4 regions of the Oceanobacter sp. ABM4_470 genome follow, and region 2 is predicted to be linked to each of the others. Evidence: predicted binding sites of a transcription regulator. Region 2 holds the regulator's gene; each other region holds the start of a gene.
What was found. The regulator sigma-54, encoded in region 2, starts transcription at its own class of promoters, with help from an activator protein. The targets are predictions, from matches to a motif close to TGGCACNNNNNTTGCTNT.
Positions count from the first base shown of each region.

Region 1: a site for sigma-54 is predicted at 6,003-6,020, ahead of glnA (glutamate--ammonia ligase). Genes of this name have one in related genera too.
Region 3: a site for sigma-54 is predicted at 4,787-4,804, ahead of codB (cytosine permease). Genes of this name have one in related genera too.
Region 4: a site for sigma-54 is predicted at 4,773-4,790, ahead of glnL (nitrogen regulation protein NR(II)). Genes of this name have one in related genera too.

Region 1 is NZ_JBSWTR010000001.1:3,637,466-3,644,800, forward strand. It holds gene ACXADJ_RS16075 (hypothetical protein) at 1-228, shown strand, start outside; gene ACXADJ_RS16080 (hypothetical protein) at 228-422, shown strand; gene sodN (superoxide dismutase, Ni) at 426-932, shown strand; gene ACXADJ_RS16090 (S24/S26 family peptidase) at 932-1,228, shown strand; gene ACXADJ_RS16095 (roadblock/LC7 domain-containing protein) at 1,291-1,650, opposite strand; gene ACXADJ_RS16100 (roadblock/LC7 domain-containing protein) at 1,671-2,093, opposite strand; gene ACXADJ_RS16105 (GTP-binding protein) at 2,086-2,622, opposite strand; gene ACXADJ_RS16110 (hypothetical protein) at 2,622-3,563, opposite strand; gene typA (translational GTPase TypA) at 3,896-5,710, opposite strand; gene glnA (glutamate--ammonia ligase) at 6,090-7,335, shown strand, end outside.
Region 2 is NZ_JBSWTR010000001.1:2,888,650-2,895,984, reverse strand. It holds gene rapZ (RNase adapter RapZ) at 1-307, opposite strand, end outside; gene ptsN (PTS IIA-like nitrogen regulatory protein PtsN) at 358-810, opposite strand; gene hpf (ribosome hibernation-promoting factor, HPF/YfiA family) at 814-1,113, opposite strand; gene ACXADJ_RS12730 (RNA polymerase factor sigma-54) at 1,167-2,654, opposite strand; gene lptB (LPS export ABC transporter ATP-binding protein) at 2,782-3,507, opposite strand; gene lptA (lipopolysaccharide transport periplasmic protein LptA) at 3,504-4,103, opposite strand; gene lptC (LPS export ABC transporter periplasmic protein LptC) at 4,090-4,644, opposite strand; gene ACXADJ_RS12710 (KpsF/GutQ family sugar-phosphate isomerase) at 4,644-5,615, opposite strand; gene ACXADJ_RS12705 (calcium/sodium antiporter) at 5,618-6,583, opposite strand; gene ACXADJ_RS12700 (ATP-binding cassette domain-containing protein) at 7,040-7,335, shown strand, end outside.
Region 3 is NZ_JBSWTR010000001.1:249,990-257,324, forward strand. It holds gene ACXADJ_RS01070 (aminotransferase family protein) at 1-342, shown strand, start outside; gene ACXADJ_RS01075 (Lrp/AsnC family transcriptional regulator) at 367-864, shown strand; gene codA (cytosine deaminase) at 962-2,239, opposite strand; gene ACXADJ_RS01085 (PucR family transcriptional regulator) at 2,236-3,483, opposite strand; gene codB (cytosine permease) at 3,483-4,739, opposite strand; gene ACXADJ_RS01095 (MFS transporter) at 5,532-6,794, opposite strand.
Region 4 is NZ_JBSWTR010000001.1:409,343-416,677, reverse strand. It holds gene ACXADJ_RS01810 (hypothetical protein) at 1-124, opposite strand, end outside; gene ACXADJ_RS01805 (hypothetical protein) at 126-641, opposite strand; gene ACXADJ_RS01800 (hypothetical protein) at 715-1,362, opposite strand; gene ACXADJ_RS01795 (MotA/TolQ/ExbB proton channel family protein) at 1,362-2,027, opposite strand; gene ACXADJ_RS01790 (protein kinase family protein) at 2,528-3,238, opposite strand; gene dtd (D-aminoacyl-tRNA deacylase) at 3,427-3,867, opposite strand; gene ACXADJ_RS01780 (hypothetical protein) at 3,988-4,524, shown strand; gene glnL (nitrogen regulation protein NR(II)) at 4,820-5,902, shown strand; gene ntrC (nitrogen regulation protein NR(I)) at 5,899-7,326, shown strand.

The sequences.
Region 1 (7,335 bases), 750 kb from region 2:
TTTCTGGAGCATCAGTATTTGCAGGCGTTGGGTCATCACCGCCAGGCGTTGCAGTTGGCTCTGGAAGGGGTTGAGGCGCTGATGCTGCGACAGGAAACGCTGGCGCTGTTGCGTCAGTTTGAAGACTTGCCTGCCGACGCGGCACTGTCGCCGTCAGCAGCAGCTTCGCTCAGCGGTGGTGCCGACAAAACACGATCGACTTCACCTTCACCCAAAGGATTTCACTGATGAAAAACGCATTGCTTGCAGGTTCTGCGCTGCTGCCATCCCTGGCACTGGCTCACCCTGGTCACGACCACGGTCACTGGATGAGCGGTTCCGTTCACGCCATCACCGCGGTTGCCATCGTTGCCGTTCTGGCCACTGGTGCCTGGTTCGTTCGTTCCCGTCTGGCCAGCCGTAAATCCAACGAGGAGAAATAAGTCATGCTGCACACGCTGATGTCAAAACTGGATACCTCGCTGGGCTTTGAAGAAGCTGCTGCTCACTGCGACATTCCTTGCAAAATCTACGATCCGTCCACTGCCCAGATCGCGGCATTGACTGTGATCCGTATGGTCGACCTGCTGGAAGAGCTGAAGTCTGCCGAGCTGAACGTCAACACCATCGCCAAGGTCAGCCGCCTGGTGAAGGAAAAAGAAGCTCACGGTCTGGTTGTGAAAGAAGAGATTCGTGTGATCTGGGGCGACTACATCAAGCAGCCGCAACTGGATCAATTCCCGCAACTGCATGAGCTGACGCATAAAATCATGCTGGCAGCGTCCAAGGCCAAGCAGGAAATCAACCGCGACGACGCCATGAAATTGTTGGAGCTGGTGAACGAGTTTGCCGAAATCTTCTGGGCCACCAAAGGTGTTTCTACCTTCCGTGCCAAGTGCCCGTATCTGCCAGAAGAGGTTGTGGTTTACCCACAGCTGACGCCGGAAGCCTGATGCTGAAGGTCGCCAGAGTCTCCGGACTCAGCATGTCGCCGGGCTTGATGCCCGGCGATTTTGTTTGGGCGCTACGCTGGCCGGTACGAGGCTATCGGCCGGGTCAGTGTGTGCTGGTTCGACATGCCGAGCTGGGATTGATTGTAAAGCGGATACAGGCGTGTGAGCCGGACGGGGTCTGGCTGCGGGGGGATTCGAGTATGAGCGACTCGCCACAGGCGATGGGTTTGCAAAGCTATGATCGTTTGCTGGGCAGGGTTATCTGGACGGTGAAAAAGTCGTCAGCGGCGCCCTGACGGCGGTTAACGACGCGGCATCAGGCCGCGCCGTCCCCGTAACGGTGTATGGCCGTTGGCGATCAGATGCTGAGGTTTTCTTCCGCAGACTTCAGTGCGCGACGGGCCAGAGCCAGGTTCGCCTTGCTGTTGGACAGCACGTAGTAAATGAACAGGCTACGGTCGGTGCTCATTGGGCGAATCAGGTGGTAGTGGTCGGTCAGGGTGATCAGGATATCGTCGATGTCCTGGTTCAGGCCCAGCATATCGATGGTTTTCAGCTTGGAACGAACCACTTCGGTGTTACCTGCTGCAGCAATTTCCATGTCCATGCCGCTACCGGCAGAACCCAGCAACATGCCGCTGCTGTGGTCAACCACGGCGGCGGCTTCGGCGCCGTCGATTTCCAGCAGTTTGCTCAGGGTTTCATTGATGTTTGCCATGTGTGTTTACCTCACGGGATTTAATTGTAGTTTTCGAGGATCGCCAGCACGTCGCTGACCACCTTGTTGAGTGACCACAGCGCAATGCCGTGGTTGGTTGATTGTTCAAAAGCACCCAGTAATACCACTTCATGGCGATTGCTCTTGAGTTGTTTGCACACCAGCAAACCCGCATTGGTTTCAATGATGCTGCCATTGGCAGCGGGTTTGTTGGATTGGCTGGCCAGACCATCGCTGATGCCGGCAAACGAGGCGGCCATGGCAGCCAGGCTGTCACGGTTGATGTTGCTGCCATCGCTGATGGTGTCGCACAGGGCATAGCCGTCGGATGTGGCCATCAGCAGAAACTCCATGCCGCTGCTGCCCTTGGTGGCTGATTTCAACGCCTCGCGGAATGCTGCCTTGAGGGTGTTGGAGTTCAACGGGTTGGATGAATCAGTCATCGATGGATATCTCAATTTCCAGATTGGCGATCAGAATGTTAAGGGCCAGTACCAGCTCGTCGTGAAAGCGTGGATCGGTGGTCAGTAGTGGCAAGCAGTAACCTTGCTGGTCGAGCAGCTCGGCCAGTTCGTCATGTTGTTCATCGGTGATGCGATTGGCAGCCACCAGAATGCTGTTGCTTTTGGCCAGCATGTCGAACGCCTTGATGAAGTACAGGGTGTCCTGCTGCCAGTTGGGTTGTGATGCGTTGACCAGCAGGATCGCACCAATGGCCCCTTTGGCCACCACAGGCCAGACAGGTTCAAAGTGTTTCTGGCCGGGGATTCCGTACAAATGAATGCGCTGGTTGTCGTCCAACTGAATGGCACCGTAGTCCATGGCAACGGTGGTGGTTTCCTTGTTGAACATTTCCTTGTTGGAGTTCTGTACCTCGGTGCTGGCAGCAACATCGTCGCTGAGCGTCTGGATTGCGGTGGTTTTACCCGCACCCATAGGACCGATGAAGAGCACCTTGTTTTGTATCTGCATTATGAGAACGCCATCTTGAGTCGTTTGCGAAGGCTCGACAGCAACGAAAGCTGTTTACCTTGCTGTTCATTAGGGCTGGCCGCCAAACGCGCCTGTGCGCCGCGTATGCGGGTGTCCGTGATACGCAGCCCAACGGTGGTGCAGGCTTTCAGAAACCGGATAACAGCACCGGGTTCAATCTTTAACAGCGTAGCCGCTTCCTGAATGGACAGTGGGCGTTTGGTAAAGGCAGCACTCAGGCGCAGTACATTATCACCGGTGCGCAACCACTTGAAATCCGGCCACTGACCAAGGCTGTAACGGCGCTGCTCCCACTGAGACAGGTCACTGGCGGGCAAGTCGGCTTCCAGCTCCAGATCCCACAGCAAAGCGATCAGCGGGTACTTGTGTGGCAGCTGGGTAGCGTTGTCGACAGCGTTGCCGATTTCAATGTGTTTGTTCTTACGCAGGGCATCACCAAGGGCGCTGACCGGCAAGCGCGAATATATAAAGGTGCGTCGGTTTTCTTCTGTCAGGGCTGCCAGCAGTTGGTTGTTTAACTGGTATATGGCGTTGCCGGATTTGAGTGCCGTCAGCTTTTTAATCAGGGCTGCGGTCTCATTGGTGGTGGCCGTGCCGGACTGGGCAGCAGAATTATTATTAATAATCTTTTCGGTTTGCTGAACGATATCCAATAAGCCGAATATCCGCAGTGGCCATTCTGCGTCTATATAGTGTGTTTGGCGCGATTCGGAATTCTTGTCGACCGGTTTATATAAACGAACCTGAACCGCCTGGGTGCCTTTGTGACACGGCTTCTTTGCCAACAGCAAGGCAGCCTCCGTCGTCTCGCCAGCGTACATCCACTGGCAAGCCACTTTGGAATCAATAACCTTGAGCTGTTCTTGTATCAGTTTTCGCTCATACGGACTAAAACCGTATGTACCCAGAATAAGTGCCATCAGTCGTCCCATTGAATCTGCAAGTTGATATTAGGAGAACATCGCCGTATTGGCAAATATATTGTTTTTTAGTGTAAATATAAGTTGGACTTTCGATAATATGAACAGAGGTTCTTGTATATTGTGTGAATGTTTATATTTGGATTGTCATACAATATGTAAATGACAATTATATTTATTAAAGGTTCGTTTCATTAATTTATGAGGTGGTATATCTATTAATTGGATTTTTCCACTATTGATGATTTTCGGGCAATAAAAAACCACCGCCCGGAACTCCGGAGCGGCGGTTTAACGGTTTCATCCAGTGCGCCATATTGGCGCGGATGTCATCAGGATTTTTTCGGCTTGGAACGCTTACGCTCGGTCTCAGTCAGCAGCTTCTTGCGCAGACGGATGCTTTCCGGCGTTACTTCCACCAATTCATCGTCTTCGATGAATTCCAGAGCCTGTTCCAGCGTGTGACGGGTTGGTGGCGTCAGGGTCAGGGCTTCGTCGGTGCCGGAAGCACGGACGTTGGTCAGCTGCTTGGCCTTGGTCGGGTTAACCACCAGGTCGTTATCACGGCTGTGCAGGCCGACGATCATGCCTTCGTAGACTTCGGTCTGAGGACCGATGAACAGACGACCACGATCCTGCAAGGTGAACAGGGCGTATGCCAGTGCCTTACCTGGAGTCATGGAAACCAGTACGCCGTTGTGACGGGTAGAACCCAGGCTGGCTTGTACCGGACCGTAGTGATCGAACACGCTGGTCAGAATACCGGAGCCTGAGGTCAGGGTCAGGAACAGGCCACGGAAGCCAATCAGACCACGGGCAGGTGCCATGAATTCCAGACGAATACGGCCTTTGCCATCCGGGATCATGTTGGTCATTTCAGCACGACGGTTGCCCATCTCTTCCATGATCGAACCCTGATGTTCTTCTTCAACGTCGATCATGACCTGCTCGTATGGCTCTTGCAGTTCACCGTCGACTTCTTTCTGAACCACTTCAGGCTTACCGATGGCCATTTCGAAGCCTTCACGGCGCATGGTCTCGATCAGTACCGACAGGTGAAGTTCACCACGGCCGGATACCTTGAATTTCTCAGGGGTTTCGCCTTGCTCAACACGCAGGGCCACGTTGTGGATCAGTTCCTGATCCAGACGGTCCTTGATGTTGCGGGAAGTAACGAACTTGCCTTCTTTACCAGCGAACGGAGAGTCGTTCACCTGGAAGGTCATGGAAACGGTTGGCTCGTCCACGCTCAGAGCTGGCAGGGCTTCAACACTGCCCACGGCACACAGGGTGTCGGAGATGTTCAGGCCGTCGATACCGGAGATACAAACGATGTCACCAGCGGTCGCTTCAGCAACATCAACACGGTTCAGGCCGTGGAAACCTTTCACCTGCTGGATACGGCCCTTACGAACATTGCCTTCGCGGGTGATCAGCTGGATGTCAGTGCCTGGTTTCAGCTTGCCGCGGGTAATACGGCCAACACCAATAACGCCAACGAAGCTGTCGTAGTCCAGTGCAGATACCTGCATCTGGAAAGGACCGTCGATTTCAACGGCAGGCGCTTCAACGTGGTCAACGATCATCTGGAACAGTGGAGACATATCGTCAGCCATGTTCTCTGGGTCGTCGCCGGCAATACCGTTCAGAGCGGAGGCGTAGATAACCGGGAAGTCGAGCTGTTCTTCGGTGGCGCCAAGGCGGTCGAACAGATCGAAGATTTCATCCATAACCCAATCAGGGCGAGCACCCGGGCGGTCGATCTTGTTGATAACAACGATCGGCTTCAGGCCACGCTCAAATGCTTTCTGGGTTACGAAACGGGTCTGCGGCATTGGGCCGTCAACGGCATCAACCAGCAGACACACGGAATCAACCATGGACATAACACGTTCAACTTCGCCACCAAAGTCGGCGTGCCCAGGGGTGTCGACAATATTGATACGGTAGTCATTCCATTTGATGGCGGTGTTCTTCGCCAGAATGGTAATACCACGTTCTTTTTCCTGGTCGTTCGAGTCCATGACTCGCTCGCCACCCTGATTGCGATCCAGCGTACCGGACTGTTCCAGCAGCTTGTCGACCAGTGTGGTTTTACCATGGTCAACGTGGGCAATGATGGCGATGTTTCTTAAATTGTCGATCACACTGATATGCCTTGGTTAAAGTTTGTACAAATTGGCGGGCGATTATACCCGAAGTCGCGGCTCACTACATGACAATTTGAATTTGTTCTGGAGCGCCATTTTTGTGCCTTACCATTCCTGAAATGAGGCGCTTGAACCTATAATGGGCACGCTGCCTAAGAGCAGTCAGATATCTGAAAAATAGAGCACCAATATGGTGCATAAAAGGTAATCTGGCACCCATATAGTGCAAAATGATAATGGTGGGCTGCCGAATAGCCTGAATTTCCGCGGATGCAAGGCGGATATGGAGTGGCACGGCTCTTGCTCTATCGTTGGGCAAGGTAAACCGGGGTAGGACCCCTTTATCGGAATTGAACCTGCATCTGGAGATAACAAAATGTCAGAGAACACTCTGAATCTGATCAAAGAGAACGACGTTAAGTGGGTTGACTTGCGTTTCACCGACACCAAAGGTAAGGAACAGCACGTTTCCATCCCTGCTTCTTACGTTGATGAAGAGTTCTTCGAAACCGGCCAAATGTTCGATGGTTCTTCTATCGCTGGTTGGAAAGGTATCAACGAGTCTGACATGATCCTGATGCCGGACGATTCCACTCCGTTCCTGGACCCGTTCACTGAAGACGCTACTCTGGTTCTGCGTTGTGACATCATCGAGCCAAGCACCATGCAAGGTTACGAGCGTGACCCACGTTCCGTTGCCAAGCGCGCTGAAGCCTTCCTGCAGTCCACTGGTCTGGGCGACACTGCTTTCTTCGGTCCTGAGCCAGAATTCTTCATGTTCGACGACGTACGTTGGGGTCAGGACATGCAGGGTTCTTTCAGCAAGATCAACTCTGACGAAGGTGCATGGGCCACTGCTTCCAAAGTAGAAGGCGGCAACCTGGGTCACCGTCCACGCGTTAAAGGCGGTTACTTCCCGGTTCCACCAGTTGACTCTCACCACGACATCCGTGCTGCCATGTGTAACACCATGGAAGCGATTGGTCTGGACGTAGAAGTCCACCACCACGAAGTGGCTAACGCTGGTCAGAACGAAATCGGCGTTAAGTTCAACACTCTGGTTAAGAAAGCTGACGAAGTGCAGATGCTGAAGTACGTTGTTCACAACGTTGCTGCTGCATACGGCAAGACTGCTACCTTCATGCCTAAGCCAATCGTTGGCGACAACGGTTCCGGTATGCACGTTCACCAGTCCTTCTGGAAAGACGGCGAAAACCAGTTCGCTGGCGACGGCTACGCTGGCCTGTCTGAAACTGCCCTGTACTACATCGGCGGTATCATCAAGCACGCTAAAGCCCTGAACGCGTTCACCAACCCATCCACTAACAGCTACAAGCGTCTGATCCCAGGCTTTGAAGCTCCAGTGATGCTGGCATACTCTGCCCGTAACCGTTCCGCTTCTATCCGTATTCCTTACGTTGCTTCCCCTAAAGGCAAGCGTATCGAAGCACGTTTCCCTGACCCAATGGCGAACCCATACCTGTGCTTCGCTGCCATGCTGATGGCTGGTCTGGACGGCGTTAAGAACAAGATCCACCCTGGCGATGCGGCTGACAAAGACCTGTACGACCTGCCAGCTGAAGAAGCTGCTCAGATCCCTCAGGTTTGTGGCTCCCTGCGTG
Region 2 (7,335 bases):
GGGTCGAGCTGAAGCGCTGCAATAGCACTTCTTCGGTGGCGTCGAGGAAGACGATGTCGAGCTGGCGGTAGTGTTGTGGCAGCTCAGTCAGTACTTCAGTGAGGTGCTCAATGTCGTCCGGCAGGTTACGAACGTCAACGCTGACCGCGACCGATGAACGCTTTTCGGCGCTGCATGGCAATTCTGCCAGGGCTGGCAGCAGGTCGACGGGGAGGTTGTCGATGCAGTAGAAACCCAGGTCTTCCAGCACGGCCAGGGCGCTGGATTTACCGGAACCGGAGCGACCGCTAATGACGACCAGACGCATAACCTGTCTCCAGTGGTTGTCGGTGGCTGAGTGACTGGTTCGGCTACCCGTCAGGACAGGGCAGCGTCGAACAGGGGGCGATTGCCAGAGGCATCTCGCAGCTTCTGACGGTAATCGGCCTGGCTGAAGTTTTGCGCCAGCGTGGCCAGAATTTGCAGGTGTTCGTCGGTGGCTTCTTCCGGCACCAGCAGGGCAAACACCAGGTCGACCGGCTGGCGGTCGATCGAGTCGAAGTCGATGGCGTTGTTCAGGTGCAGCAGCACGCCAACGGCTTCGTTACATTGAGGCAAACGGCAGTGGGGGATAGCGATGCCCTCGCCGATACCTGTACTGCCAAGGCGCTCGCGCCCTAGCAGTCGTTCGAACACTTCATCCGATGAGCTATCGCTCAGTTCTTCCGCAACCAGACTGGAGATGAACTCCAGCAACTTCTTTTTGCTTGAAACCGTCACGTCATTGATGGTGCGTTCCGGGGTCAGGATATCGGCGATTTGGAGGGTCATGCGTTAGCCTTGTCCGTGCTGTCGTGCAACCAGTTTCTCTTTGTGTTTAAGCACCTGACGATCCAGTTTGTCGGCCATCAGGTCGATGGCTGCGTACATGTCGTCGTGAGTCGCCGTTGCGTTGATGTCGGCACCTGCTACGTGCAGGGTGCCTTCGGCAATCTTGCGATCCTTCTCGAGCTTGAGAATAAACTGACCCGACGTGATGTCGGCGTGGCGCTCCAGGCGCACCAGTTTTTCTTTCACATAGGCTTCCATGGCTTCCGTTACTTCAACGTGTTGGCCACTAATAGTGATGCTCATAAAACGGCTCCTCCTTTACAGATCCAATACTGAGACTAGACCTGTTGTTGACATCAGATCAACTGTTTACGTTCGTTTGATGGTGGAATCATCATGGCTTCACGGTATTTGGCGACGGTGCGTCGCGCCACCTGAATGCCTTTTTCGCTCAGCATGGTGGCAATTTTGTTGTCACTCAGTGGCTTACGCGCGTTTTCTTCGCTGATCAGTTTCTTGATCATGGCGCGAATAGCGGTCGAGGAGCACTCTCCGCCGGTGTCGGTGCTGACGTGGCTGGAGAAGAAATACTTGAGCTCGAAAATGCCTCGTGGGGTGTGCATGAATTTCTGGGTGGTGACCCGTGAAATGGTGGATTCATGCATGCCAACGGCTTCGGCAATGTCGTGCAATACCAGTGGTTTCATCTTTTCTTCGCCTTCTTCGAAGAATTCGATCTGGTATTCAACAATTTTGGTCGCCACTTTCAGCAAGGTGTCGTTGCGGCTTTGCAGGCTCTTGATGAACCAGCGAGCCTCTTGCAGGTGGTCTTTCAGGAAGGTGTTGTCGGAGCTGCTGTCAGAGCGACGCACCAGCGAGGCGTAGTCGGCGTTGACGCGCAGTTTCGGCGCAATGTCGGGGTTCAGTTCGACGCGCCATTCATCGCGGATGTTACGCACGATGACGTCGGGGACAACGTATTCGGACTGTTCGCCGCTGATGCCTGCCCCCGGTTTCGGGTTGAGCTCCTTGATCAGTCGCAGTACCGCCTTGAGGTTGTCTTCCTTCAATTTGGTTTTGCGCATCAGGGTCGGGTAGTCGCGGCTGCCCAGCAGATTGATGAAATCGCTGATCACCAGTTGCGCCTCGGTCAACCAGGGGGTGTCTTTTGGCAGTTGCGCCAGTTGCAGCAACAGGCATTCGCGCAGGTCGCGAGCGAACACCCCGGCCGGGTCGAACTGTTGCAGGCGTTTCAGTACCGCAACGACTTCTTCCTGTTCCACCTCGGATTCCGGGTCCATGGCTTCGAGCACGTCTTCGATGGTGGTGTGCAGGTAGCCGTCTTCGTCGACACCGTCGATCAGCATAGTGGCGATTTCGCGGTCGACGTCGCTCATGGGCGTCAGGTTCAGCTGCCATTCCAGATGACCTTGCAGGTCGTCGGTGGTGGCATGACGGGAGTCATAGTCGAAATCATCGTCACCGGAAGGACCTGGGCCTGCGGCAATGCTGGCGGTGGTCTGGAAGGTGTCGTCCCAGTCGCTGTCAACCGGCAGGTCGTCCGGCATTTTGTCGTCAGACCATTGGTCGCCCAGTTCCTGGGTTTCCGGTTCCGGCGTGCTGGCAGTGACTTCGGTTTCGTTATTGTCGTTGTTGCTGCTGGCTTCGGAGGAGAAGTCTTCGTTCTCGGACTCGTCATGTTCCAGCATGGGATTGGAGTCCAGGGCTTCCTGGATTTCCTGTTGCAGATCCAGAGTCGACAGTTGCAGCAAGCGGATGGCCTGTTGCAGCTGTGGCGTCATGGTCAGCGACTGACCCATTTTTAACTGAAGCGATGCTTTCATACTGCGCTACTGTTCATCAATGATCGGCATGTTCTGTGCATTATACGCAAGCTTTGCGCCCTGCCTATGCCTGTATGGTTTCGCTTTGCAAACAGCGAAATACCGGAATCTCTGGCAGCGTTGCGGATCAGAGACGGAAATCCTGTCCCAGATACACAGCCCGTACCTGTTCGTTGGCCAACACTTCGTCGGCGGTGCCTTCGGCAATGATGTGGCCGCCGCCTACAATGTAGGCTTTTTCGCAAATTGCCAATGTTTCCCGCACGTTATGGTCGGTAATCAACACGCCGATACCGCGGTTTTTGAGCTGGCGAATGATGTCCATGATGTCAGCGACAGAAATCGGGTCAACCCCTGCGAAAGGCTCATCGAGCAACACAAAGGACGGTTCAGCGGCCAGTGCGCGGGCAATTTCGACCCGTCGGCGCTCGCCCCCGGAGAGGGCCATACCGGCACTTTTGCGAATGTGCTGGATGTGAAATTCGTCCAATAATTGCTCCAGTTGCTGCTGCCTGCCGGCCTTGTTGAGGTCGTCGCGGGTTTCCAGAATGGCCAGAATGTTATCTTCAACGCTGAGCTTGCGGAAGATCGAGGCTTCCTGTGGCAGGTAGCCAATGCCTTTCTTGGCGCGGCCGTGCATCGGCAAGTGGGAGATGTCTTCATCGTCGATGCTGACACGGCCCTTGTCGGCCTGCACCAGGTTCACAATCATGTAGAAACAGGTGGTTTTGCCGGCGCCGTTGGGGCCCAGCAAACCGACGATTTGACCGCTGGAAACTGCCAGCGATACGTCCTTTACCACTTCCCGGCCGCCGTAGCTTTTGGCCAGGTGCTGCGCCTTGAGGGTCTTCATTCACTGGTCTCCGCAGCTGTCTCCTCGTCCGTGTCCACCAGGTTGTTGTTGGCGCTGTCAGCCTGGCCGGTTTGCTGCGGCTGGATGATCACGCGAATACGCTGGCTATCGGATTCGCCGCTGGCGTCCGACTGGTCGGAGGCTGGCGTTTGACCACTGGCAGAGACGGTTTCGGCGGTGATGTCGTAACGAATCTGCTGGCCACTGAAGCTGTTGTTTTCCTGGGTCAGTTCGGCGTTGCCGCTGAAGTTGATCAGCTTGTCGGCAGCAAAGTAGTCGATGCGTTCAGCACTGGCGTTGGTCACCGGCTTATCGGCACTGACTTGCTGCTCGTAGCGGGCTGGCTCGCCTTCGGCAATGGCTTGCTTGAGGCTTTTGCCTTCCAGAATCAGCACCAGACGGTCGGATTGAATCTTGAGGGTGCCCTGGGTCAGCTCAACGTCACCTTCGTACACCACCATGCCGGTTTTGCGGTCAAGCTCGGCGCGGTCGGACTGGATGACCATTTCCTGCTGCCAGTCGCTTTCGAGGGCTTGGGCGGTCAACGGCAACAGGCTCACTGCCATTAACAGCATGGCCAGCTTATTCTTGAACATAACGGGTACTCACGTGTTGCTTGAGTTCTATTCGTTGGCGGTTGGTATCCACGCTCAGACCCTGGGAGCGTGTTTCACTTGTGCCGTCGGTGATGATAACCCAGTCGTCGGTCGACGCCCGGGATTGATCCGGATTGTAGATCAGCGATTCGGTGGTGATGGTCATCGGCTTGCTTTGGTCGCGGGATTCCAGCAACACATTGCCTTGCAGGCGGATTTCGGCATCGGAGTCGGCAATCAGGCCACGGTCGGCAGAGGCCTGCCAGCGTTGCTGATTGGCATCAGTGGTTTCCACCACTGGCTGGTCGAGAATGCTTTCGCCGCTCTGGTCGAAGTGACGTGAGGCTTCCGCGCGCAGTGACTGTTCCAGTTCACCGGCGTCGTTGAAGCGACGGTGACGCAGGTTTTCACCGTAGTAATCAGGTTCATCAACGGACTGGTGAACTTCTTCAATCACCAGTTCGTTGGTATAGCGTTCCACTGCCAGCAACGACATGCCAAAAAAGACGGCCAGAACCAGCAGCAGGTAACGCTTACGCATCAGATAACTCCGGCGCGCAACATGTCGTGAGTGGTCAGTACCCCCAGAATCTTGCCTTCTTCAGCCACAACCAATGCACTGATTTTCACGTCTTCCATGATCTTCAGGGCTTCGGCCGCCAGCATGTTGGCCGGAACGCTCTTGGCGTTGCGGGTCATCACGTCGGAAATGGTGGCGGTCTGGATGTTAACTCCCTGGTCGATGGCACGACGCAAGTCACCGTCGGTGAAGATACCCAACAGTTCGCCGTTGGCGTCCTGAATGGTGGTCATGCCCATGCCCTTGGAGGTCATTTGCAGCAAAGAACGGGATACGCTATCGGCCGGTGCAACCACCGGGATTTCGTCACCCTTGTGCATGATATCTTCAACTTTCAGCAGCAGGCGACGGCCGAGGCTGCCGCCCGGGTGGGAGAAAGCAAAATCTTCAGCGGTGAAGCCACGGGCTTCCAGCAGGGCAATGGCCAGTGCGTCTCCCATCACCAGTGCTGTGGTGGTGGAAGAGGTTGGGGCCAGGTTGAGCGGACAGGCTTCCTGTTCAACACCGGTGTCTAGGTGGGCATCGGCAGCAGAGGACAGCGTCGATGCGGCATTGCCGGTCATGCTGATCAGCGGCACAGACAGGCGCTTCAGCAGTGGCAGCAGGCTGGTGACTTCGGAGGTTTCGCCGGAGTTACTCAGGGCAATCACCACGTCTTCGCGGGTGATCATGCCCATATCGCCATGGCTGGCTTCGCCCGGGTGAACGAAAAACGCAGGGGTACCGGTACTGGCCAGCGTGGCGGCCAGCTTGTTACCAATATGACCGGACTTGCCCATGCCGGTGATCACAACACGGCCCTTGCAGTCCATGATCAGGCGGCAGGCCTTGCTGAAATCGTCAGTCAGGCGGCCGATCAGATCGTTGATGGCGTCGCGTTCCAGTCCAATAGAACGCTTGGCAGATTCGAGGTAATTAAATTCAGTATTCATTGTTATCCATTCGTACCCGTAGCAAACAGGACACCCATATACCCAAGGTAGCTGAGTGTCAGCGCAATGCCGCTGAAGCGACCCATCACACCGCTTTTGCGGTTGATCAGGAACAGCACCAGCAGTGCGAAAGTGAGGCCCAGCATCACCGGCAGATCGCGGTAGAGCGCATCCGGCTCAACGGCAACCTTGGCGATCAGGCCTGGTACTGGCATCACCGCCAGCAAATTGAAAATGTTGGAGCCAATAACGTTACCGATGGCAATGTCGTGGTGGCCTTTGAGAGCACTGGCAACCGAGGCAGCCAGTTCTGGCAAACTGGTGCCAATGGCGACGATGGTCAGGCCAATCACCAGCTCACTGACGCCAAACGACATCGCAATTTCAGACGCGCCCCACACCAGCGACTTGGAGCTGGCCATCAGGGCAACCAGACCGGTTACCAGCCAGAACACCGCCATTTTGGTCGAGATGGACTCAATGGCTTCGGCTTCTTCGTCGTCGACCAGTGATTCGCCAGCGTCATCGGAGTCCTGGAACATGATGTACATGGCCACCACCAGGCCAGCCAGCAACAGCAGTGAGTCAATCAGTCCCAACTCCAGGTTAACCAGTGTCAGGCCGGCCAGAATGCTCACCAGCAGAAGTAACGGCAGTTCTTTTTTGAGCAACTTCTTGCGTAGCGGAATGGGGCTTACCAGGGCGGTAATACCCAGCACCAGGCCGATATTGGCAATGTTGGAGCCAATGGCGTTACCAATGGCGAGGTTGCCGGCGCCATCGAGGGTCGCTACCGCAGAAACGAATAATTCAGGCGCAGATGTGCCGATGGAAACGATCGTTAAGCCAACCAGCAAAGGAGACATGCCCAGACGGCGGGCAGTCGCCGCAGCCCCCAGTACGAACTTGTCTGCACTCCAGACCAGTACCACCAGGCCAATCACAACGGCTATAAGAGGAAGAATCATAGAACTCCTGTCGAAAAGTCAGAAAAAATCTGCGGCAGAATTGAAGACGCAGCATTGTACCGAAGGGGTAGGCACAAGCAATTGGAATAAAGCGTTTTGTGACAGTTCCATAAGGGTCGGGGACATCTGTTTAATCCTGCACGGCTCTGCGCGAGTGTTGCCGTTGTTCAGTGCAAGGCCACGAATGCAGCGGAATGATGCGTCCTTTCCAAATTCGTCAACACCGCACTGGGCGGCGGCAACCCGCGCCCTTCGGGGGCGTCCGGATGATCTCGACTCTGTGTCGCCGACTTTTGACTTGCCCCGTCAGGCCTGTAAGTCGGCTTCGTGATTCGAAACCATTCGGTAGCCCAGAGCGGGCACCGGATTAAATAGATGTCCCATGTATCGTTGGTTAAGCCAAAACAATCCGCTATTCTGTCGATCATTCCCAAACGCCCAGGAAAGGAACCTTCCATGGCGGCTGAACAAGCCTATGTGTCGATTCGCGACCTGACATTCTCACGCGGCGAACGCCTTATTTACGACGGCCTGTCGGTGGATTTTCCGAAAGGAAAAATCACCGCCATCATGGGCCCCAGTGGTACAGGTAAAACAACGCTGCTGCGCCTGATTGGTGGACAACTGCTGCCGGATTCCGGCTCCATCGTGGTGGCTGGTCAGGAAGTTCCCAAGCTCAAGCGTCAGCAACTGTTTGAACTGCGTAAGCAGAAAATGGGCATGCTGTTCCAGACCGGTGCTCTGTTTACCGA
Region 3 (7,335 bases), 2.6 Mb from region 2:
GAGCGCGAAGGGCTGGTAGAGCAAGCGGCGGAACACGGTGCTTACTTGCACCAACAGCTGCGTGAGCGCGTTCTGACGCTGGCTAACGTTGGCGAAATTCGTGGTCGCGGCTTGTTGGCCGGGGTGCAGCTGGTGGCCGATAAAACCAGCAAAACCCTGCCGAACCCGGCCGATAAATGGCCACTGAAAGTGAGTCAGGTGGTACGTAAGCAGGGTGTTATTGTGCGTCCGCTGCCAAGCGTGGGCGCGTTGGCGATTTCGCCGCCGTTGGTGATCACCAAGGCCGAAATTGACCAGCTGGTGGATGCGCTGGTCGCTGCCATTCAGCAGGTTCTTGAATAACATTTAACCAAAGCGAGGTTGCCGGTGAGACGGGCAAGTGAACTGGACAGACTGGATTTACGCATGCTGCAAGCCTTGCAGGATGACGGACGTATTACCAACAAGGAGTTGGCTGCCAAGGTCAACCTGTCGCCCAGTGCCTGTCACCAGCGACTGCAAAAGCTGATTCAGGACGGCTGGATTGACGGCTTTATTGGCATGATCAATATCGACCGTTTGTGCCAGCCGGTGCAGTGCATTGCTACCATTTCATTAGGCAGCCATGCGCCAGACACTTTCCGCTTTCTGGAACAGCGCATCGAAGCAATTCCGGAAGTGATGGAAGCCTGGACGGTGAGCGGCGGCTGTGACTTTATTGTGCGGTTTATTTGTTCGCACATGACGCGTTACATGGAGCTGAGTAACTCGCTGATCCAGATGTGTCCGGAAATCAGCAACATCAATACCCATGTGATTCTGAAAGAAAGCAAGAAATTCAAAGGCTATCCGGTGGATGAGTTGATGAATCCCCGAGGGCTTTGAGCGGTTTTCAGGCTTTCAAACACCAGAAAAGACAAAAGCCGAAGCATAAGCTTCGGCTTTTTTGGTTAAGCAATCACCCTTTCAGTCTCTCAGCCAATCAGTGCGCCAACCTGTTAAACACCACGCGGGCCGGTTGCCGTTGCATCAGAATTTCCCCTTGTCGAACCGACAGCAGTACCTCGCCCTGATTACGCAGCACACTGTAGTCATCCTCGCCTTCCAGCAAAATAAAACTCGCTGGCTTGCCGGTTTCAATGCCGTAGCCATCGGTAATGTTGAGGGTTCTGGCGCCGTTGTCGGTGATTAAATCAAGGGCACTCTGAAAATCCTTGTAGCCCATCATCTGGCAGATGTGCAGGCCAAAATCGAGGCTGCGCAACAGTTTGCCGTTGCCCAGCGAATACCAGGGATCGAAGATTGAATCTTCGGCAAAGCAAACGTTAATACCGGCTTCGTTGAGTTCTTTAACGCGTGTTAGTCCTCGGCGTTTGGGGTAGCTGTCGAAGCGGCCCTGCAAATGAATGCTTTCGGTGGGGCAGCTGACAAAGTTGATGCCCGACTGCTTCAGCAAGCGGAACAGCTTGGAGCAGTAGGCGTTGTCGTAGGAATGCATGGCGGTGGTATGGCTGGCCGTTACCCGTGGCCCCAGTTCCTTGAACAGGGCTTCGCAGGCCAATACTTCCAGAAAGCGCGAGTTGGGGTCGTCAATTTCATCGCAATGCACATCCACCAGGCGGTCGTAGCGCAGCGCCAGCTCAATTACGGTTTTCATCGACTGCTCACCCAGCTCGCGGGTGTATTCAAAGTGGGGAATACCGCCGACCACGTCAGCGCCGTATTCGAGCGCCTGTTCCATCAGCTGCAAGCCATTGGGAAACGACAACAGGCCGTCCTGCGGAAATGCCACCACCTGAATATCGATGCGGTCTTTTAGTTCATCACGCAGGTCACACAGGGTTTTCAGGCCGACCAGCGTTGGGTCGGAGGTGTCGGCGTGGGTACGAATGTGCTGGACGCCGTTGGCAACCAATAGCTCGACGGTTTTCAGTACCCGCTGACGAATATCCTGTTCGTTCAGCATCGGCTTGCGCTCGCTCCAGCGTTCAATGCCCTCGAACAGCGTACCGCTCTGGTTCCAGTTCGGCTCCCCTGCGGTTAGCGCGGCATCCAGATGGATGTGAGGCTCTACAAAGGGCGCACACAGCAGCTTGCCGTCGGCGTTAATCATGTCGTCGATCAGGTCGTCGGCCGGGTTGTGTACGGAAGCACTGTCGATATAGCCCTGCTGAGCACGGATGGCGCTGAACAGCCCGTCTTCAACTTCCAGTGTGTACAGGTCCGGCTGTTTGCGAAGGCGCGCATTGATGATCTTCATGGTGTTGGGGTTCCGGTCGAATGAGGTGTCTGGTGATCGATGCTGTGGTGCTGAAACAATATTTGTTCGATCAGCAGGGCGTTTTGCAGGTTCAGCCGTGTGAACGGGTCCTTGAGGCTGAGCCCGGTGTCGGCTTCGATGCGTTTCAGGCGGTACACCAGGGTGTTGCGATGAATGCCCAATGCCTCGGCTGCCTGCTGCTGGTTGCCAAACAGGTTGAGGTACTGGGTCAAGGTTTCTTTTAATTGCAGTGATTGCTGGTCGCGGCAAAAGCACAGGGCACCGAGCTGTTGCTGGCAGAACTCGCTCAGCATCTGGCGCTGGGGAATGGCGGCAAACAATCGGGCGATGCCAAGCTGGTCGTAGAAAAACAGCCGTTGATGCTGGTGTTGCAGGGCGAATTGCACCGACTGGCGGGCTTGTTCGACCGCCACCGACAACTGCCCCAGTGCGTCTTGTAGATCACTGACACCGGCATACAGCGAGATATTGGAGTGCTGTTGCAGGCGCAAAAACGCGTCGCTGATTTCTTCGTAAAGGGTGGCACTGCGGTGGTCATCACTGGGCCAGAGCGTCAGCAGATCCTGTTCATGCACCAGCACCGGCCAGTCGATATGACGGCGCTTTATCAGGTCGGTCAGTTGCTGCTCCAGATGATGGCGTTGTTGCAGCAGCAAGGCTTGCTCATCCGGGTGATTGCTTGCTGGCATCACCATACGCACTGCTAGCACGGCGTAGGGACGTTGGTCACTCAGACCAAGCTGCCGGGCGCGCAAGTGAATCAGCTCGGGGGTTTCTGCAAAGCCGTTGATCAGCTTGCTGAGAAACAGCTTCACCGACTGGCCCATCAGGTTGTCTTGCACAATGGCGTTGCTGATGGTTTCGGTCACCAGCACCATTTTCAGTTCGTAGGGCTGCTCAAACAGCGGAAACTGCAACCGGTTGGCCAGCTCCAGCACGCTGGTGGGAATTTCCCGGATGTATTGCTCGCCGGTAAGTACCACGATACCAGCAATGTGCTGCTGGTGGCCTTCTTCTACCAGTCGGCACAAATCGTCTTCGTTGCGGGGCAAATTGATCCCGGTAACAAACACCAGTTCGCCACCGCTGACCCATGGCGTAATGCTTTCGTTTTCAGCAATGTAGGGCCAGCGCACAATGCGGTTGGCCCCCTGAAACCCGGCTCTCAGGCGAATAGTGCCAAGGCCGGGCAGGTGTGGAATATCGGCACAGCTGATGCTCATTAACCCTCCGCAACGTCCGCTTCAATGCTGTTCTGCGGCAGCTTCAGCAGCGCGCCGTAGCAAAGCGCTGCCACCACCACGCCAATGACTGGCGGCAGTACCGGAGAGAAATAGGCAGCGGCAGAGCCAGTGGCGTAGGAGGCCAGGCCAAACCAGTTGAAGTCGGGCAGTTGGGCGTTGGCCAATGTCGGGTAGCTGCCCTTATGACGCAGCCAGAAATCGGCCATGATCACGCCGCCAATGGGTGGAATAAAGGTGCCCAGCATCACCAGAAACGGAATCAGCAAGTTGTACATGCCGCCAATTGCCAGCACCGTGCCAATGGCGGCACCGGCGATGGTGACCAGCTTGCGCTTTTCGGTGCGCAGCAGGTTACAACCGGCTACGGCGAAGTTGTAAATGGTGTTGTCCTGGGTGGTCCAGATGTTCAGAAACAGCATCAGCACAGCCAGAACCACAAAGCCCTGGGCGATCATCACATCGACAATATCGGCCTGCTGATAAATCAGCGTGCCCATGGCACCGGTCAGTACCATCAGGCCGTTGCCAATGAAAAAGGCCGCCATGGTGGCAATCACTGCAATCCGTGGGGTTTTGGCAAACCGGCTCCAGTTGGTTGCCTGGGTGCCGCCGCTGACGAAGGTGCCGATAACCACGGTAATGGCCGCCGCAAAACTCATGCTGTCGGTCGGGGTTTGCGAGGTTAAACCAGCGAAGCCGCCAACATCGATCAGACCGGCGTAGAGGCTGACCAGAATAAACACCATCATGGCCGGTACAGCAAAACGCGAGAGCCAGTCGAGGCCCTTGTAACCAATCATGGCGGTGAGGCAGAAACCAAACCCGAACAGCACCATCAGCGGGATTTCCAGAGCCGACGGTAGTCCGGTGGTCTTAACCAGCACAATGGCAATGGTAGCTGTGCCCCAGGCGTACCAGCCTATTTGGGTAAAACCGAGAACAAAGTCCGACAGCTTGCTGCCTTTCTCGCCGAAGCAAAAACGTCCCATCAGCACCGAGTTCAGACCGCTTTTGCAGGCAATGTAAGCCAGTGCCGAGGCGTAGCTGCCAAGTAGCAGGTTGCCTACCAGAATTACCAACAGCAGTTCGCTGAAAGAGAAGGCGCTGCCCAGTGTGCCACCGGCCCACATGGTGGCGGTGAAGAAGGTAAAGCCCAACAGCACGGCGGCGCTGGAAAGCAGCCCCCGGCGATCCGTTTTGGGCACTTCGCTGAGCGGGTAATCGGACGTGTTCATAGTGGGCTCCATAGATTCCATGATCGTTTTGGCTGGGAAACCCCTACAGAGCAAGGCCTGTACCAGATTCAGAGTCAGACGATCAGGCTGCTGACAGATGTGAGAACTGCCAGACAGTTAGTCGTTATTTTGTGCATAGTGCACAAGACACATGGCGGACACCTGTCGACCTTGGGCGAATATGGGGAGAATATGGGGCAGGTGTGTGGACCAAGGTGAGGGGAATGCGAACACAGGATGCACCATGGTGGTACGAATGGGCGTTCCAAATGCAGCAAGCAGGTGCTGTGACGGCAACTGCTGCTGCAACTATTAGGCTTAACCCGCCTGAACCGTCATGGATGTTGCTTTTTCATCATTAGCACTGGGGTGAGCACAGGGTTGTGCACCTTGGGCCAGGGAGCTGGTGGTGGCGACTGACTCGGGTTCAGACTCAGGGTCTGATTCTGCTACGTCTTTACGGGGTGCTTCTTCACGGCCGAGCTCTTCAGAAGCCGGGTCTGACTTTTCACTCGCGCTTGTAGCCTTCAGGGGACATCTATTTAATCCGGTGCTCACTCTGGGCTGCCGGATGGTTTCGAATCACGAAGCCGACTTGTAGGCCTGACGGGTCAAGTCAAAAGTCGGCGACACAGAGTCGAGATCATCTGGCAGCCCCCGCAGGGCGCGGGTTGCCGCCGCCCAGTGCTGTGTTGACGAACTTGAAAAGATTCGACCGGACAGGTTCGTCATTTCGCTGCATTCGTCGCCTTGCACTGAACAACGGCAACACTCGCGCAGAGCCGTGCAGGATTAAATAGATGTCCCCTTCATATCATCACTGACCGGCAGCGACTCATCCGGGTGCATTTCCAGCACCGCAGGTGAGGTACGCAGCATCGGCACAAACGCCGCCGGAGATTCCGGCTCGACCGCAGCAATCGGGTTACGTAAGCGGTAGAAGGCATAAGCCGCAAAGCTGCTGTGAGCAACGGCGAACAGCAGCATCAATGCCGAGGCATTAAATGCCTGCATGATTTCACCACTCAGCGCTGGGCCAATGGCTGCACCAACCCCGTACACCAGCAAAATGGCGCTACCGGCGGGCAGAATGTCATCGCTGTCGACGTTATCCACCAGATGCGCCACCGCCAGAGGATAAAGTGAAAACGCCACGCCGCCCCAGATGGCAACATTGCCCAGTACCAGCCAATACGGCAGCGGAAGTAGCCAGGTCAGCAAGGTAATGACAGCCCCCAGCGCAGAGATACTGGCCAGAATCAAACGGCGGTCACGACTGTCCGACAAGCGCCCAATAGGGTACTGAAACAGCAAGCCACCAATAATGGCTGCCGACATCAGACTGGCAACCTGATGGCTGTCGAAGCCGTTTTGCTGGCCATAGGCGGGCATCAGGCCCCAGAAACTGCCCATCACCAGACCCGACAACATGCCACCCATCGCCGCGACCGGCGCAATACGCATAAGCTTGCGAGAAGAATAGCGGCGCAGGCTGGACTGTAATTTAGGCTGTGGTAAACGGGTCCAGGTAACCGGCATCAGACTCAGGCAGATCAGCATGGCGGCGATGGCAAACAGGGTGAAGTTTTGTGGGCTATCCAGCACCAACAACTGCTGGGCTGCTGCCAGTGCCACCAGGGTAACCCCAATGTAGACGGCAAACACCTGGCCGCGTTTGGCAGCGGGGGTTTGGTCGTTCAGCCAGCTTTCGATGGTGGTGTACAAAATCACAATGGCCGCGCCATTTAGAATGCGCAGCACAATCCACACGTACGGGTTCACCCACAACACGTGCAACAACACGGTAATGGCTGCCACCGCCGAACAAAAAGCAAAGGTGCGAATGTGGCCGATGCGTCGTAACAGCGCCAACCCCAAAAACGAGCCAATAAAGTAGCCAAGGAAATAGCCGGAAGTGATGTAGCCAATCAGGCTGTTGTTGTAGCCCTCGAGGCCCCCTCGCAATGACAGCAGGGTATTCAGCAAACCGCTGCCAAACAGCAGCAGGGCAACACCAACCAGCAAGGATGAAATGGGCATTACCAGAGGAAGCATGGCAAGCCCTCCGGTTTGAATGAGTGATCAGCAGACGAGTGAGTGACCGCAGGCAACTGTGGCAAAACAGCCAGCAGACGCGCGCGCAAGCAGGGAGCGTTCATGATCTCCTTGGTTACCTGAATAGCAAAATGACAAAGACAGTGGTTACTTGTCGACGGCTGAATGACACATCAATCGGGCAGGTCTGGGCATGCTTGAAGCAAGCCAGCCGGGATTGGATGGTGATGTCTTGGGCTCAGGAACAAGCTTTTGAACACGGAATGCTCAGGAGTCGGTAAGAGCCGCTTTCTTATCATTTATGATCAGAAGCTCAAAACGGTTTTTGCACAAATACGGGGAGTTTTTGAGCAACAATGGGTTGTGGTGGTGGGACGGTTTCGGCACAGTTTTTGGGACGGTCTGATGAGAGGCCGAATAAGAAACAGGGCTGGTTACTCATCTCGTAAAGAACGCCTGGTGTGGTTATAGTCTGATATGACATGGTGTAGTACTGAGGCTAAAAAGTATTGGAATGAAGAAATTAACGTGTCCCGCCTGC
Region 4 (7,335 bases), 2.5 Mb from region 2:
CAGTCACCTGATAGGACCAGTGATACCCCGGCTGCAACGGAAACCAGCCATGCGGTTCAGAAGGCGAAGAACACCCGGCTAATAAGCCACACATCAGCCCCAGTAACAGTATCCGACGCATCATGTTATTTCTCCGGCAAGGCTGGATCGGGAACCGGAACAAACTCCAGTTCAATCGGCTTGTCGCCCAGCTCCATCCGGAAACGCTTCACCTCTGGCAGGTCTTCAGTGCTGCGCCTGAGGCCCAACTGCAAATTACCGGCCTTGGCCCGCCGCATGGCACTTTCTACCTTGGCATGCAGTTCCTGCGAATACGGCTGACGGTAGGCACGAGGCACGTCCGCCAACTGATTATTGGCGAGGTCGGTGGCCCAAATGTAGATAGCACCGTCGGTGCCCGCCACGTCGTCGGGCTCTTCGATCACGGAGTAGTGCAGCAGAAACTTGTCTGGCAAGGCGGTGCTGGTTGGCCAGCCCTGGCTTTGCTTCCAGCCGTCATAACTGGCCCAGAACAACAGCCCGCTCAGCATTACCAGCAGCAACTTGGGACCGGCTTTCCAGCGACTGTAGAGCAGCGCCAGAATTAACAGCAGCGCCACCACCAGATAGGCCAGTACCAGAATCAGAAGGGTTTCAGTCATGCTGTGCTCCGCTGTCGAAAAATCTGCTGTCCATAGCTCAGGCGTATGGCGTCCATGTGTGTGTTAGCCGGCGTCATTTGTTCTGCCCCTGTACCAGGCGCTTTTGCAGTTCATTGATATTCGTTACCCGGCCATCGGGCAATATGGTGAACCGGAAGGCTGTGATTTCATCGCCTTCCTTTTGCAGCTCTTTGGTGTTGTAAAACAGCACTTTCATACGGGGATTTACCTCCGCCAGATACACGGTAACCGGCACCGTCGCAGCATTGGCACTTGAACCCTCAAGCATCGAGGCACTACCAGATTGCTGGGTTTTGAAGTAATGCAGGTTAACGATGTACTCCCCTGGCGGCCGACCACGCAGGGTCAGCACTTCCTGATTCAAGGGGTTATCAATCACGGTGCCATTCACCACCTGGGTGTCGTTAATCATGCCGCGGTCATCTCGATCAAGATGCATCAGCCCCGACTGCGGTTGCTTGTAATTCACCTGCATGCCGTCCGGCCCGGCCATCCAGATATCTATGTCGTTGGGATTGCCATCAGGCCAACTGACGGTGATCAGAAACTCCGCCTTGGGGTCAATAATGCCGGTTTGCGCTGGCGGATTTAGCAGCACCAGCGCAATCAGAAACAGGAAGGTGAAGGTCAGCAAGGCGTTGAACAGCAGGTCGGTGAATGGGTCGATGTCCGCCTGCTGGTGACGGCGAAACAACGCCATCAGTGGCCGCTCTCGCCGGAAGGGCGTTTACCCAACTGGCCCAGACACAAGGTGTCGACCACCAGCTGATCCGCCGCCCGATCCAGCAACAAACACTGGCCACCCAACAACATGCTGCAAACCAATCCCACCAGCGTGGTGTTCATCGCCACACCCATGCCGGTGGTCATTTGCTGCATCAGCTCCTTGATGTCGGAGGTATCGAGGTTTTCGAGCCCCGACACCGAACCCAACATCAGGATGAACCCGACAACCGTGCCCAATAATCCTAATTTGACCAGCACCCCGGCCAGAAACCAGGCGGTTTGATGACTGCCCTTGGCCCGCTCTGCCAGCACTTCGGCAGCGATGGCGTTTTCAGCATCGTCCGGCCCCAAAACCTGCAGGTAATCACTGCCGAGCCGTCCTGGCTGCGGAGGTGCTGAAGACGAGCCTTTAACGTGCGGCAAGGCGTCAAACTCGCGGGACAGCCACCATGCCCGGTAGCCGCAGTAAGCACTGCTGCCGATAAACAACAGCATAGCCACCGAGCTGAGGCGGGTAACGTCCTCCGCCAGCAGCTTGCCCAGCAGACCGAGGTCCCACAACAACCAGCCCGCAAAAAGCATCACGATCAGGCTTTGCAGCCAAAGCAAAAAGGTCATCAGGGATGAGTGTTGTGCCATCGTCGCTCCCCCGCGAGATAACGCGTTCAGCCGCCTCTGTTTGGCCAACACGAATGAAAGTCGGAAAACTGAACCGGACCTAGGGACCCTCTGAAAAACTCTGCACAGCTCTGCGCGAGTCCTGCAGGTTGTCAGAACAAGGCGGCGAATGCAGCGAAATGACGGGTCCTTTTCGAATTCGCCAACGCCGCTCTGGCGGGCTGCAGGCCGCGCCCTACGGGGATGGCAGGGCATTGCTGACTCTGTGTCGCTGATTTTTGACTTGACCCGTCAGGACTGCAAATCAGCTTCGTGATTCAGCTTCGCCCTGTCATCCAGAGCGGGCACCGAGTTTTTCAGAGGGTCCCTAGTCCAGCGCTGCTGTATCAGAGGCTCATGCTAAGCGTAGAAGGAAACCAACGTCACCGGTACGTTAGCAGCAGTTGGCAGGACAACAAGGGACGACCGAGGGGGTCAAAAGTAGCAGGAGTGACGGCTGAACAGCCGTCACAGAAGGCGTCTTATTCAGGCAATTGCAGCGCCAGAATACGACGTTTTTCTTCTTCGCTCAGGGTCAATTCACCATCGTGATAGTTGGCAAAACGACGCATCGAGAAATTGAACTTGCGAGCAAACTTGCGGCTACGCGGACACAGATAACGGGTAACCCCGGTATCAATCCAGATCACCCGGTCGGAATTCGGCTGGGCGAATACATTGCGCAAATGGCAATCGGAAAAGATCACACCGGCGTCACGCATGGTGCGCAAATCATCAATCACCCGGTCCAGCCACTGCGTGCGTTGCACCTCGCTGACTTCGCCAGACTGGAACCAGCTCAGCATTTCCACCGCTTGTCGTGCCGCCAGGTCTTCCATCAGGTAATAACCCAGGTAGCGGTACTTGTAGCCCGGCACCAGGCCGATGCCCACTTCATGAATACGCGCAACCTCAATGCCCAAACCGGCCAGCAGCTGATTGCCTTTTACTTCTTTGAACAAGCGGCTGCGCGCCCAGAAGGTTTTGAAGTACTCATGCCAGCTACGGGCCTTGATAAACTTCAATACACTGCGGCCATCGTCTGCCATTAACACCGTCGAAGGTGTGTGATCGATGATCAAGGGGCCGGTAGACCGAACATGCTGGCGACCACTGGTCGGCTGTTCGGTCTGAACCGTCAGGAAGGTCTGGAATATGCCCACACCCGGGAGGGAAAACTGCGTTAAATTCATACTGGTTGCACCTGACCCATCCATGGGCATTGTCATTCGGATATTTCATCAAATTGTAATAAGGCCGAATGGGGCAACAAAATTAAAATACAGGAACATTTATTCCCAATATAAACAACAATTGCATCGCTAAAAAACGCTCAATTTCCTTGCTATTAGACTGGGCGTCTGAGCTCAAGGCCTGAATATCAAGGCTGTACATCCATCAGAAAAGTCACCGGTCCGTCGTTCAGCAGTGACACCTTCATATCGGCACCAAAATGGCCATTGGCGACGGTAACCGACCTGGCAGCCTCAGCAGAAAAATACTCGTACAAACGCTCGGCATGATCGGGCTTGGCAGCGGTCGAGAAACCCGGTCGCATGCCCTTGCGAGTATCGGCAGCGAGGGTAAATTGCGAGACCACCAGCAATTCACCGGCAATGTCCTTCAGACTAAGATTCATACGGCCATCGGCATCCGGAAAAATCCGGTAGCCCAACACCTTGTGCAGCATTTTATCGGCAACGGCTTCGGTGTCTTCCGGCTCAACCCCCAACAGCAACATGATGCCCTGGCCAATCTCTCCAACGATTTCACCCTCCACCACCACGCTGGCATGCGCCACCCGCTGAATCACACCTTTCATTGGTTATTCCTCACAATTTCAATCATCCAAACACCGCTCCCTTGCTATTTACCTTTAAGGGAACAAAGATGGTCTACAGCAGACACATTTACTCATCAGAGACCTTCTGCAGGAGCTGACATGACACGCTTTCTACTGCTTTTTCTAACACTGGTTAGCTTTAATGCCATCGCCACAACCCAGGTGTACGTGACCCGCGATGCGGAAGGCAATCTGATCTTCAGCGACCGCCCCAGCGCCGACGCCGAAACCCACGAAGTGGAAGCGCTGCCCACGGTGCCAGCCTTCAAGGTGAAAAAGCAACAGGGAGAAACAGAGCCCGTCGACCTGGAGCCTGAAAACTTCTACACCAATGTGCAAATCCTCAGCCCCAACAACGAAGCCAACATCCCCCACGGATTGGCGTCCGAACTCAGCGCCGTGATTGACGTGCAACCAGCCTTACGGCCCGATGATGAAATCATCCTGACGGTCGATGGCAACACCAGCGGTCGCGGTACCAGCAACAGCTACCCACTGAAAAACCTGAGCCGCGGCAAACACATCCTGGAAGCCCGCATTGTCGATGACCGTAATCGCACCCTGTTGAAAAGCCGCACCATCAACATTTACATTCAACAGCCATCCTTGCTGAATCGTCGCCCAGCCAATGACTAACACTTGATAGATAGGGCAACTGCGCAGAGCGGCTCAGAGTAATTCAAAGTCTTCCTGAACAAGAGTGCAGTTTTGCTCTATTGAAAGGCATTCAGAACCAATACCAAACACCAATCGCACCAAAAAAGAACACAAAAGAAACATAAGTCTTATTTTGGTGCAGATAAAAAACCCCGCTTTCGGTAACTTATTCCAGTACGCCACATCCTAATGCGCGACAAGCGCTAATGTTGTGCATTAAGCAACTGTGGCTCGCTTCTTGCAAAAACGTGCTGCAAAAGGGAGACAATACCGTATGCGTGCCAGTCCACTGCTCTCACAGCGACTCATGGAAAACCTGAACACAGGGGTTCTGTTGCTGGATGCCGAGCTCACCATCATCTACATGAATCCATCAGCCGAAGCGCTGCTGGAAGTCAGCGGCAAACGCGGTATCGGAGCTCCCTACTACGAAGTGGTCAAAGAAGATGACGACGACATCGAGGCCATGCGCGATGCCGTTATTACCGGTCATTCCTACACCCGTCGCGAAGCACACATCGTGCTGCACAATCAGCAAACCCTGACACTGGATTACAGTATCAGCCCGGTTTCCCACCCGGAAACCCGTATGCCGACCCTGTTGATGGAATTGCAAGGCCGCGACCGTCTGATGCGCATCAGCCGCGAAGAACAATTGATTGCCAAGCAGGAAACCACCCGCTCTCTGGTGCGTGGCCTGGCCCATGAGATCAAGAACCCGCTGGGCGGGATTAGAGGTTCGGCACAGCTGCTGGAGCGCGAACTGCCAAGCACAGACCTGAAGGAATATACCAACATCATCATCGAAGAAGCCGATCGCCTGCGCGATCTGGTCGATCGACTGTTAGGCCCTCGTAACCTGCCACAAACCGAAGAATTCAGCTTGCACGAAGTCACCGAACGGGTGTGCCAATTGATTGAGGTGGAAAGTAACAACGTGGTGCAAATTCACCGCGACTACGACCCATCCATTCCGGAAATTGTGGCCGACCGTAATCAGCTGATTCAGGCGTTCCTGAACATCTGCCGCAATGCCATGCAGGCAATGCTGGAAAACCCGAACCAACAACAACCGCCAAGTCTCACCATCAAGACCCGAACCGTGCGACAGTTCACCATTGGCCAGCACCGTCACCGCCTGGTAGCCCATATTGATGTGGTCGACAACGGCCCCGGCATCCCCAAAGACCTGCGCGACGACCTGTTCTACCCCATGGTCAGTGGCCGTGCCGATGGCTCCGGGCTTGGCTTGTCTATATCCCAGTCGTTGATCAACCAGGTTAACGGCATCATCGAATTCACCAGTGTACCTGGCTGCACTGTGTTCTCTATCTACATACCTTTGGAATCGCTATGAGTACTGTCTGGATCATCGACGACGACAAATCCATCCGCTGGGTACTGGAAAAAGCACTGGCTCAGGCCAACATCCAGACGCGCGTCTACGAACAAGCTGAACCAGCCCTGAACCAGCTCAAGCGCGAGCGCCCGGACGCCATCATTTCCGACGTGCGCATGCCAGGTATGGATGGCCTCAGCTTCCTTGATCAGGTGCATGAAAGCTGGCCCAACCTGCCGGTGATCATCATGACCGCGCACTCCGACCTGGAAAGCGCCGTATCGTCCTATCGCCGCGGCGCATTTGAATACCTGCCAAAGCCATTCGACGTTGACGAAGCCGTATCGCTGATCCAGCGCGCCATTGCCCACTACGAAGAAATTTCTGCCGCAGCCGAGCCAGTAGAAGAAGAGGAAGAGCAGCAGGAAATCATCGGTGAAGCACCGGCCATGCAGGAAGTTTTCCGCGCCATCGGCCGCCTGTCGCAATCCCACATTACCGTGCTGATCAACGGCGAGTCCGGTACCGGTAAAGAACTGGTTGCTCATGCGCTGCACAAGCACAGCCCGCGTTCTGCCGAGCCCTTTATTGCCCTGAACATGGCCGCCATTCCGCGCGACCTGATTGAATCCGAACTGTTTGGCCACGAAAAAGGCTCGTTTACCGGTGCAGGTGGCATGCGCCGCGGCCGCTTTGAGCAAGCCAACGGCGGCACCCTGTTCCTCGATGAAATCGGTGACATGCCAGCCGAAACCCAAACCCGTTTACTGCGGGTACTGGCCGACGGCGAATTTTACCGTGTCGGTGGTACCACCCCGATCAACGTTAACGTGCGTATCATTGCTGCAACCCACCAGAACCTTGAAGGGCTGGTGAAAGAAGGCCGCTTCCGGGAAGACTTGTTCCACCGTCTGAACGTGATCCGAATTCACATTCCGCGCCTGTCTGATCGTCGGGAAGACATTCCCAAGCTGCTGAGCCACTTCCTCAAACGCGCCGCCGAAGAGCTCGGCGTGGAAGCCAAAACCCTGCGCCCGGAAACTGAAGAATTCCTCAGCTCACTGGACTGGCCGGGTAACGTGCGTCAGCTGGAAAACACCTGCCGCTGGATCACCGTCATGGCCTCCGGCCGCGAAGTGCTGATCAACGACCTGCCACCAGAACTGATGGAACAAGGCAGCACCGCGCAGACGTCTGGCAACTGGGAACAAAACCTGCGCTTCTGGGCCGACCAGCAACTGACCCATGGCGCAGTCAACCTGCTGGACACTGCGGTACCGATCTTCGAACGCATCATGATCGAAACCGCCCTCAAGCACACGGCGGGTCGCCGCCGCGACGCCGCCAACCTGCTGGGTTGGGGCCGCAACACCTTGACCCGCAAGATCAAGGAATTGGGTATGGAAACCGGTTCAGACGACGACGGCGAATCCGAAGAGTAAACCGGTCGA